2 regions of the Pseudocitrobacter sp. 73 genome follow, and region 1 is predicted to be linked to the other one. Evidence: predicted binding sites of a transcription regulator. Region 1 holds the regulator's gene; the other holds the start of a gene.
What was found. The regulator PurR, encoded in region 1, represses purine synthesis genes. The targets are predictions, from matches to a motif close to CANGCAAACGTTTGCNTG.

Region 1 (4,531 bases):
CGCGCGATACCGGTTGGTGGTCGCTATGCGTTTCGGGATATGGGCATGCTGAGCTGGCAGTGCGTGGTAGCCCGTTCCCATCCACTGGCGCAAATGACAGGGCCACTCAGTGATGATGTGTTGCGCAACTGGCCGTCGCTGGTGCGTGAAGATACGTCACGTTCGTTACCTAAACGTACCACATGGTTGCTGGATAATCAGAAAAGGGTCGTGGTGCCTGACTGGGAATCGTCAGAAACCTGCTTATCCGCAGGGTTATGCGTTGGCATGGTGCCAGAGCATTTTGCGCGACCGAAGGTAGATAAAGGCGAATGGGTTGCTCTGGAACTGGAAAACCCGTTTCCCGATGCGGCCTGTTGTCTGACCTGGCAGCAAAACGACAGTTCACCGGCGCTAAGCTGGTTATTAGCCTATTTGGGGGACAGTGAAACGTTGAACAGTGAATGGTTGCGAACGCCCGCAGCGAGCGTTCGCAAAGAGGCTTAACGACGATAGTCGCGGAACGGGCCGTCGGCCACGGAGCGGCGTTCAATCAGGCGTGGGTGCACCTCGATGGACTGCGACTCTTCGCGTTTACTGACAATTCGGTCCATCAGCATGTTGAAGGCGGTTTCCCCGAGGGAATCCTTCGGCTGGTGGATGGTGGTCAGTGCTGGCGTAAAGAAACGCGAGTTGCGCACGTTGTCGTAACCAATCAGCGAGATATCCTGCGGCACGCGCAGCCCCATTTCGTCTGCGGCGCATAATGCGCCCATTGCCATGACATCGCCACCGCAGAAGATAGCGGTAGGGCGCGGATTCTGGGACAGAATTTGCTGCATTGCACGATAACCGGATTCCGGTTCAAAATCACCCTGAACAATCCAGTTTTCCGGCACCTTAATCATCATCTCTTCCATGGCTTTCATAAAGCCAGCCAGACGACCCGCACCCGTATTGCGCTCAAGTGGGCCTGGGATAACGCCAATTTCGCGATGCCCACGCTCCACCAGATAACGGCCGGCCATATAGCCGCCTTCGAAGGCGTTATCGATAACCGAATCGGTAAAGTCGGCTTTCGCTTCACCCCAGTCCATAACCACCATCGGAATATGACGGTACTCTTCCAGCATCTGCAGCAGTGGTTCCGGATATTCGGAACACATTACCAGCAGACCATCGACGCGTTTCTGCGCCATCATGGAGAGGTATGCGCGCTGTTTCTCAAGATTGTTCCACGCGTTGCCGAGGATCAGGGTATAGCCTTTCTGGAAGCAGTTTTTCTCAACAGCTTCAATAATTTCTGCAAAGTAGGCAGCTTCACTGCTGGTCGCCAACAAACCAATGGATTTGGTGTGATTGACCTTCAGGCTGCGGGCCACGGCGCTGGGAGAGTAGTGCAATTCTTTGATTGCCGCCCACACCGCTTCACGCGTCTCTTCGGCGACAAAACGCGTCTTGTTAATCACATGTGATACAGTTGTAGTGGAAACGTTTGCGCGCTTCGCTACATCTTTAATAGTTGCCATTCCATCTCACTCCAGACCCGGGCCTGCCCCTGATCGATTCAATACGAAAACGTTTGCCTTCACTCACCCTGGCGCAATGTTATGAATTGCGGTTCGCCGGGAAAACGACACAGGACGACAGGAGGGGGTCAATGGCCGATACACTTTTTAATAAGCGTCGAATTTTGTCTTATCTTTGACAAAAGTGGAAGCGCAAAATCGGTTATTGCGTGAAATCCGGGAAGATTTTTGCGAATAAGTGTGCAAAAATGACATAGCTCACTTTTGGTGTGGGGATAATAAGGAGAAAAATTGATGAGTACTGAACTGAAGATGTCAATTACCACTACGGTTATTACGCTGGCGCTGATCGTTGCTGCCGCGCTGACCGCCGTCCTGCATTAACCCATCCTAAAGGGAGAGACGGCTCTCCCTCTCTGCGATTGTTATCATTTCAGCAAAAATATTTTGCTGATTTGTTCACTTCTGTTTTTTTGTGATTGATGTCATGCTTTTGCATTCTGTTGTCACGCCGCCCTGCGTTAGCGGCAAATCGGAGTCAAAGCATGAAAGTGAATTATCCCTTACTGGCGTTAGCCGTAGGCGCATTCGGGATCGGCACCACCGAATTTTCGCCGATGGGGCTATTACCCGTTATTGCCAAAGGGGTTGATGTCTCGATTCCTGCCGCAGGTATGTTGATCAGCGCCTACGCCGTAGGTGTCATGGTTGGCGCGCCGCTGATGACGCTGCTGCTCTCACATCGCGCACGCCGCAACGCCTTAATTTTCCTGATGGCGATTTTTACCCTGGGTAATGTCCTTTCTGCCATCGCCCCGGATTACACCACACTGATGCTGTCGCGCATTATAACCAGCCTCAACCATGGCGCGTTCTTTGGTCTGGGATCTGTTGTTGCCGCAAGCGTGGTGCCAAAACATAAGCAAGCCAGCGCGGTAGCGACCATGTTTATGGGGTTGACCATCGCCAATATCGGCGGCGTTCCGGCGGCTACGTGGCTTGGGGAGACCATCGGCTGGCGCATGTCGTTCCTGGCGACGGCTGGGCTTGGCGTCATTGCCATTATCGGCCTGTGGTTGTCGCTGCCGAAGGGCGGGGCGGGCGAGAAACCGGACGTGAAACGTGAACTGTCGGTGCTGGTACGTCCACAGGTACTGTCTGCGTTACTCACGACTGTACTGGGCGCCGGGGCGATGTTCACGCTCTATACCTATATTTCTCCGGTTTTGCACACCATCACGCATGCGACACCTGCCTTTATCACATTAATGCTGGTGCTGATTGGCGTGGGCTTCTCAATCGGCAACTATCTTGGCGGTAAATTTGCCGACCGTTCGGTCAGCGGCACGTTGAAAGGTTTTCTGCTGCTGTTGATGCTGATTATGCTGGCGATCCCGTTCCTGGCGCGTACAGAAATCGGCGCGGCATTCAGTATGGTGGTGTGGGGTGCGGCGACCTTTGCGGTAGTGCCACCGTTGCAAATGCGCGTGATGCGTGTTGCGCATGAAGCGCCGGGGCTCTCTTCGTCGGTAAACATTGGCGCGTTTAATCTTGGTAATGCATTGGGTGCCGTAGCCGGTGGGGCGGTGATTTCAGGTGGACTGGGGTATAGCTTTGTGCCGGTGATGGGGGCGATTGTGGCAGGGGTTGCGCTAATGCTCGTCTTCTTTAGCAGCCGTTCACAGGGTGAAGAGGCCGTGGTCAGTCAGTAACAAAAACGCAGAAGGGAAAACCCTTCTGCGTCATTTCTTTATGCCGCCAGATTCTCAGCAACAAACTTCCAGTTTACCAGCGCCCAGAAGTGCTCCAGATAGCTCACGCGCGCATTGCGGTAATCAATGTAGTAAGCATGCTCCCACACATCTACCGTCAGCAGCGGTTTGGTATCGGTCGTCAACGGCGTACCCGCGTTAGAGGTAGAGACAATCGCCAGGCTGCCGTCGGCTTTTTTCACAAGCCAGGTCCAGCCAGAACCGAAGTTCTTCGCGGCTGCATCGCTGAACTGCGCTTTAAACTCAGCAAAGCTACCGAAAGAACGGTTGATGGCGTCTGCCACATCACCGGTCGGTTCGCCACCGGCGTTCGGTGCCAGGCAGTGCCAGTAGAAGGTGTGGTTCCAGACCTGCGCTGCGTTGTTAAACACGCCACCTTCAGAGGTGCGAATGATCTCTTCCAGCGATTTGCCTTCAAACGCCGTCCCTTTAACCATATTGTTCAGGTTGGTGACGTAAGTCTGGTGATGTTTTCCATAATGATATTCGAGCGTCTCGGCAGAAATGTGCGGTGCCAGAGCGTCTTTGGCATACGGTAATGCAGGTAATTCGAACGACATTGCTACTCTCCTTTTTATAGTTAATATCCTCAGTAACCCTGTACTGAGTGTGGTTAGAGTAGCAAATTAAAAGGTGTGATAAAAGAGAAGGTTACCCTGCCAGTAGCGTGGCAGGGCAGGGGTTAGCGGATGGTTTTCGGCGTCATCACGCGGCGTGCGCCGACGTAGTGGCGGTCCCAGTAGTCTTCACTGAGCGAGGTAATTTGAATGTCACGACCGGTACGCGGAGACTGAATAAACTTCCCGCCGCCGATATAGACGCCAACGTGATCGGCGGTGCCACGGCCACGCGTGCGGAAGAACACTAAATCGCCGCTCTCCAGCTCGCCACGGTCAATCGCACGGGCATCGCGCAGGTGGTACATTTCGTTAGCGGTACGTGGAATACGAAATTTCACCAGATCTTTATACGCGTAATAAACCAGACCACTGCAATCAAAACCGGTGCGCGGAGATGTTCCGCCCCAGCGATAGGGTTTGCCAATCTGGTCCATCAATTTATTCATCGCCGTTTTTTGTGCTTTCTGCACGCGCGCCTTATGCGCTTCGGCGATAGTTAACGGTTTGTTCTCTACCGTGCTGGTGGTACAGGTTTTCTTATGCCCTTTACGGACCACGCATTTGGTGGTGACGTTTGTCGCTGCGGTTTTCATCGCGCTGCTTTTGCTACGGCGGGTAGAAGCCGTCTTCG
Region 2 (4,531 bases), on a different contig from region 1:
GGGTCTTGGTAGTGCAGGCGCAGCATCAGCGCATCGTAGCTATCAACGGTGCTGATGTCCCATCCAACGAGGGGATGGGTCTGGATGACTTCATTATTCTTTTCCATCATAACCCCTTATATCTTTGTTAAAAGGCAACAACTCTCGAGGTTCAATGCAGGTTTTTTTCGAAGCTTTTTCAGTATACCAACAACTTACTTAATATTCGAGATTTTAAATAAAATGCAACACAAATTCCTAAAGTACGCGTTTTGTTGCGCAATAAATCACCATTATGGCTGAGGTTTTATTAATGGAATCAGAATAGGGCCAAAAAGAAGTGGGCGGCGAGAAATAAAAAAGCCGGGGCGACCCGGCAAAGAACACAATGAGGGAGCAAATTAGTCGGTTATACCCGTCATACTTCAAGTTGCAGATGCGTTGGCTGCGTTCGTTCACCCCAGTCACTTACTTGAGTAAGCTCCTGGGGATTCTCTCACTTGCCGCCTTCCTGCAACTCGAATTATTTAGGGTATGAACCAGTCATCCGCGCTTTCCCAGGTCTCCTGGAGAATTTCGCTGATCCGGTCTTTATCTTCTTTAATGCCACCGATAACCGAAAGGTTATTTGCCGATGCGTAGCGTACCGAAACGGTGCCGCCGCTATCTGGAAACTGATCGTTAATTCGTCGGGAGAGTTCACCCGCCAGTGCGTCAAGCGCCCCAGCGGGGAGGGTTGTGGATTTAGCAATAGTCACTTCAATGCGCATGGTTGCCCCCTGTATGTGTACTGTATATTTATACAGTTAAAGCGAAAAACTTACAACAGGGAGCGTGCGATTTATTTTTTTACCGTCCAGCGTACGGTTTCACCGGCGAGGAAGGGGATCAGGGTATCGTCAGAAAGGGCAATACTCTCAACCACCTGGCTCTCTTCTCGTACCAGCTCAACGGTAGACTCATTCACCGGCAGGCCATAGAAGCGCGGGCCATTCAGCGAGGTGAAGGCTTCGAAGTGCTGTAATGCGTTCATCTCTTCAAAGACGGTGGCATAGCTGCCCAGCGCGGTGGGCGCATTAAAGCAGCCCGCGCAGCCGCAGCTGGCTTCTTTGCGATGACGCGCATGCGGCGCGGAGTCAGTCCCGAGGAATGCGCGCTCGAAGCCGCTGGCGACCAGTTCGCGCAGCGCCTGCTGGTGGATATTACGTTTGAGGATCGGCAGGCAGTAAAGATGTGGGCGCACGCCGCCAACCAGCATGTGGTTGCGGTTGAACATCAGATGCTGCGGGGTGATTGTCGCAGCCAGCAGTTCATTACCCTCGCGGACATAATCGGCGGCATCTTTGGTGGTGATGTGTTCAAACACCACTTTCAGCCCCGGCAGTCGCTGGCGCAATGGCTCCATAACCGTTTCGATAAAGCGTGCTTCGCGGTCGAAAATATCGATGTCGGCATGAGTGACTTCACCATGAACCAGCAGCGGCATTCCGAGTTTTTCCATTCTTTCCAGCACCGGCATTATTGCATCGATACTGGTGACGCCGTGGCTGGAGTTGGTTGTCGCATTTGCCGGATACAGCTTAGCTGCCGTAAATACGCCTTCCTGAAAACCGCGTTCCACTTCATTTGGATCGAGGGAGTCGGTGAGATAACAGGTCATCAGCGGAGTAAAATCGTGACCTGCCGGAACGGCATCCAGAATGCGCTGGCGGTAGCTGATTGCCGCTTCCACGGTGGTGATAGGCGGTACCAGATTTGGCATGATGATCGCACGACCATAGAGCTCGCTGGTATAAGGCACGACGGTTTTCAGCATCTCGCCATCACGCAGATGGATATGCCAGTCGTCTGGGCGGCGAATTTTCAAAACTTGCGGTAATGCGGTCATGGGTGTGCTCCGGCCTGGTGGGAAATCAGTCATTAGGGCTGTTTTTTGCCGGGCACTAAGGATAAACGTAAACGTTTTCCTTTGCACTCCTTTCTGTAAAAAAAGACGCCCGGCGAAAATATCCGCCGGGCGTCTTATTTACGATGTTAATCCGTGAACGGGATAATAATTTGTCCTGGTTTTACCTCAATGCCTTTCGCATATTTTTTGGCCAGTGCTTCGCCTTTGCTGGCATCTTCTTTCAGCACGTAAGCCGGTTGCTGATTAAAGTAATTACGCAGCGACTGGTTCAGATAAGGCACCAAAGTTTGCACCACCGATTGCATTTTTTCCGGCGTCACTTTGGCATCGACCACTTCCATCTCTTGCAGGAATATCGCACCTTTCTCTTTGTTGAAGACCGGTAACGCTTTCAGTTTCAGGTCAATGGTCGCTTTCTGGCTGCCAAACAGCGAGTTTAAATCGAGTTTAGCGTCACCGGTGAGGGTGACTTTATTCGGCTCTTCACGGCCTATGGCGCTGGTGAGATTATTCAGCACGATGTGCGCGTCGGCCACGCCGGGCAGGCCTATATCTTTCGAGAAATTATTGTGCTTTTGCAGCGCCTGATTAATTTCCTGTTCACTCACTGTGTATTGCGTCAGTTGATTACAACCCGCCACCAGGCCGCCAACGATCAGTGCGGCAATGACAAAAAATTTCTTCATGAAGTTCCTCAATATGATGCTGTGCTGTAATCCTGTCCGCAGGCAGCTTGCGCTTTCAGTCGTGATTATGACAGCGGAAAATACTGAAAGTGCCATATCTTCTTTCTTAGGATGAGATTTTACTGATGGACTGCGTAATTTGCAGACCATCAATGATGCAGAATAAAAGGGTTAATGGCGGGGTTCAAGCATGCCGGAGGCGGCGCGTTTAGGGCTGAACTGCCACCATAATGCAACAAACGTGATGATGCCGATAAGCCCCAGCATCGCCCACGGCAGTTCCGGCTGGTTCAGCGCTTTCCCGCTGTCGAATAGCCAGCCGCCACCGGTGTAGCCGAGGGCGCCGCCAAAGGCCAGGCCCAGACGGCTAAAGCCCATATAGCTGCCGCGCGCGCGGGCATTTGCCAGATGTGCGCTCAGGGTTTCACGTGCTGGCTCCGCGATAATCGAACCGATATAGAATGTACAAATTAACGTGAATAACTGTTGTAGCGAGGTAGCCAGACCAATCGGCAACATGGAAACCGTCATGATCAGCAAGCCCGCCATCAGACGCTGCTCAAGGCGAAAACGTTTTTCGCTCCATCGTGCGATAGGGTAGAGCAGTGTCAGCGACAGCGCCGCTTCGATGGCGTACATCCATTTCACGGCAGAAGGCGAGCCCGCAATATCATTCACCATGATTGGCAGCATCAGCATCACCTGCACCGCCAGCATGTAGTAACCCGTGAGGGTTAACACGTAGGTGACAAAACGTTTATCACGCAGCACCTGCGCAAGCCCTTCACGTACTGGCGTTCTCACAGTAGAGAGTTTCCATGCCGGAAGGTAGCAGGCGTTGAAAATGGCGCACAGAATGAACAGCACCGCACCCGCGCTACATACGAGTCGGAAGTCATATTGCAGCAGCCAACTGCCCATCAGCGCACCGATGACCGCGCCGGCGCTGTCCTGCATCATCAATAGTGAGAAAAAGCGGCCTCGATGCGCCGGACGCACCAGCTTCACCACCAGTGCGGAACGCGGGGGATCGAACAGCGTGCCGCCAAGCCCGGAAAGCAAACAGGAGAGCCACAGCACCCAAGGCTCGTGCGCGACTGCCATCATGGCAAAACCGCCTGCGCGCATCAGCATGCCGGTCACAATCATCGGTTTGGCGCCGAAACGGTCAGCTATCGCCCCGCCAAAAATACCCAAACCTTGCTGAATTAACTGACGCAGACCGAGCGCAATCCCGACCATTAATGCCGCCCAGCCCATCTGGTCGACAAAACAAATGGAGATCAGCGGAAAGACGACAAAAAAGCCCAGCACAACCAGCATGTTATCGACTAAAAGGAAGTATTTACCCAGGCTCCTTGCCTGCGATACGCGGGACATTTCCCCTCCAGGGGAATAAAAGAGATGAACCTCTCCATTCTGCCGGGTCGCTTCACCTTTTCCCATATTGCCAGCGACAATATTTTTTTATCAAAATGGTGCTTTGATTGAGCTTGTTTATCGAAATCGCGATCGGGGTATGAAAAAAGGTATGTTGCTGTTTTCACAGACCCCCTGTGGACAGGTATAGTGAGTTAACCCGGGTTATTATTCAGGTACAGGAGTAAGAGATGTTTGGCTATCGCAGTAACGTACCGAAAGTGCGTTTGACAACCGATCGTCTGGTTGTGCGTCTGGTCCATGACCGTGATGCATGGCGTCTTGCCGATTATTACGCAGAAAACAGGCAGTTTTTGAAACCCTGGGAGCCCATCCGTGACGATAGCCACTGTTATCCTTCCGGCTGGCAGGCTCGCTTGTCGATGATTAATGAATTCCATAAGCAGGGAAGCGCGTACTATTTTGCGCTGCTCGACCCGGAGGAGAAAGAAATCATTGGCGTCGCCAATTTCTCTAACGTGGTGCGCGGATCGTTCCACGCCTGCTACCTTGGTTATTCGATTGGGCAAAAGTGGCA

Region 2: a site for PurR is predicted at 1,932-1,949, ahead of pyrC (dihydroorotase). Genes of this name have one in related genera too.

The regions. Positions count from the first base shown of each region.
Region 1 covers NZ_VTZO01000008.1:171,563-176,093, reverse strand. Annotated here, with positions in the region: gene punR (DNA-binding transcriptional activator PunR) at 1-486, shown strand, start outside; gene purR (HTH-type transcriptional repressor PurR) at 483-1,508, opposite strand; gene F0Q32_RS08070 (YnhF family membrane protein) at 1,803-1,892, shown strand; gene F0Q32_RS08065 (MFS transporter) at 2,054-3,220, shown strand; gene sodB (superoxide dismutase [Fe]) at 3,259-3,840, opposite strand; gene F0Q32_RS08055 (C40 family peptidase) at 3,963-4,531, opposite strand, start outside.
Region 2 covers NZ_VTZO01000026.1:17,765-22,295, forward strand. Annotated here, with positions in the region: gene bssS (biofilm formation regulator BssS) at 1-107, opposite strand, end outside; gene dinI (DNA damage-inducible protein I) at 507-749, opposite strand; gene pyrC (dihydroorotase) at 821-1,867, opposite strand; gene F0Q32_RS21675 (lipoprotein) at 2,014-2,574, opposite strand; gene mdtH (multidrug efflux MFS transporter MdtH) at 2,746-3,954, opposite strand; gene rimJ (ribosomal protein S5-alanine N-acetyltransferase) at 4,185-4,531, shown strand, end outside.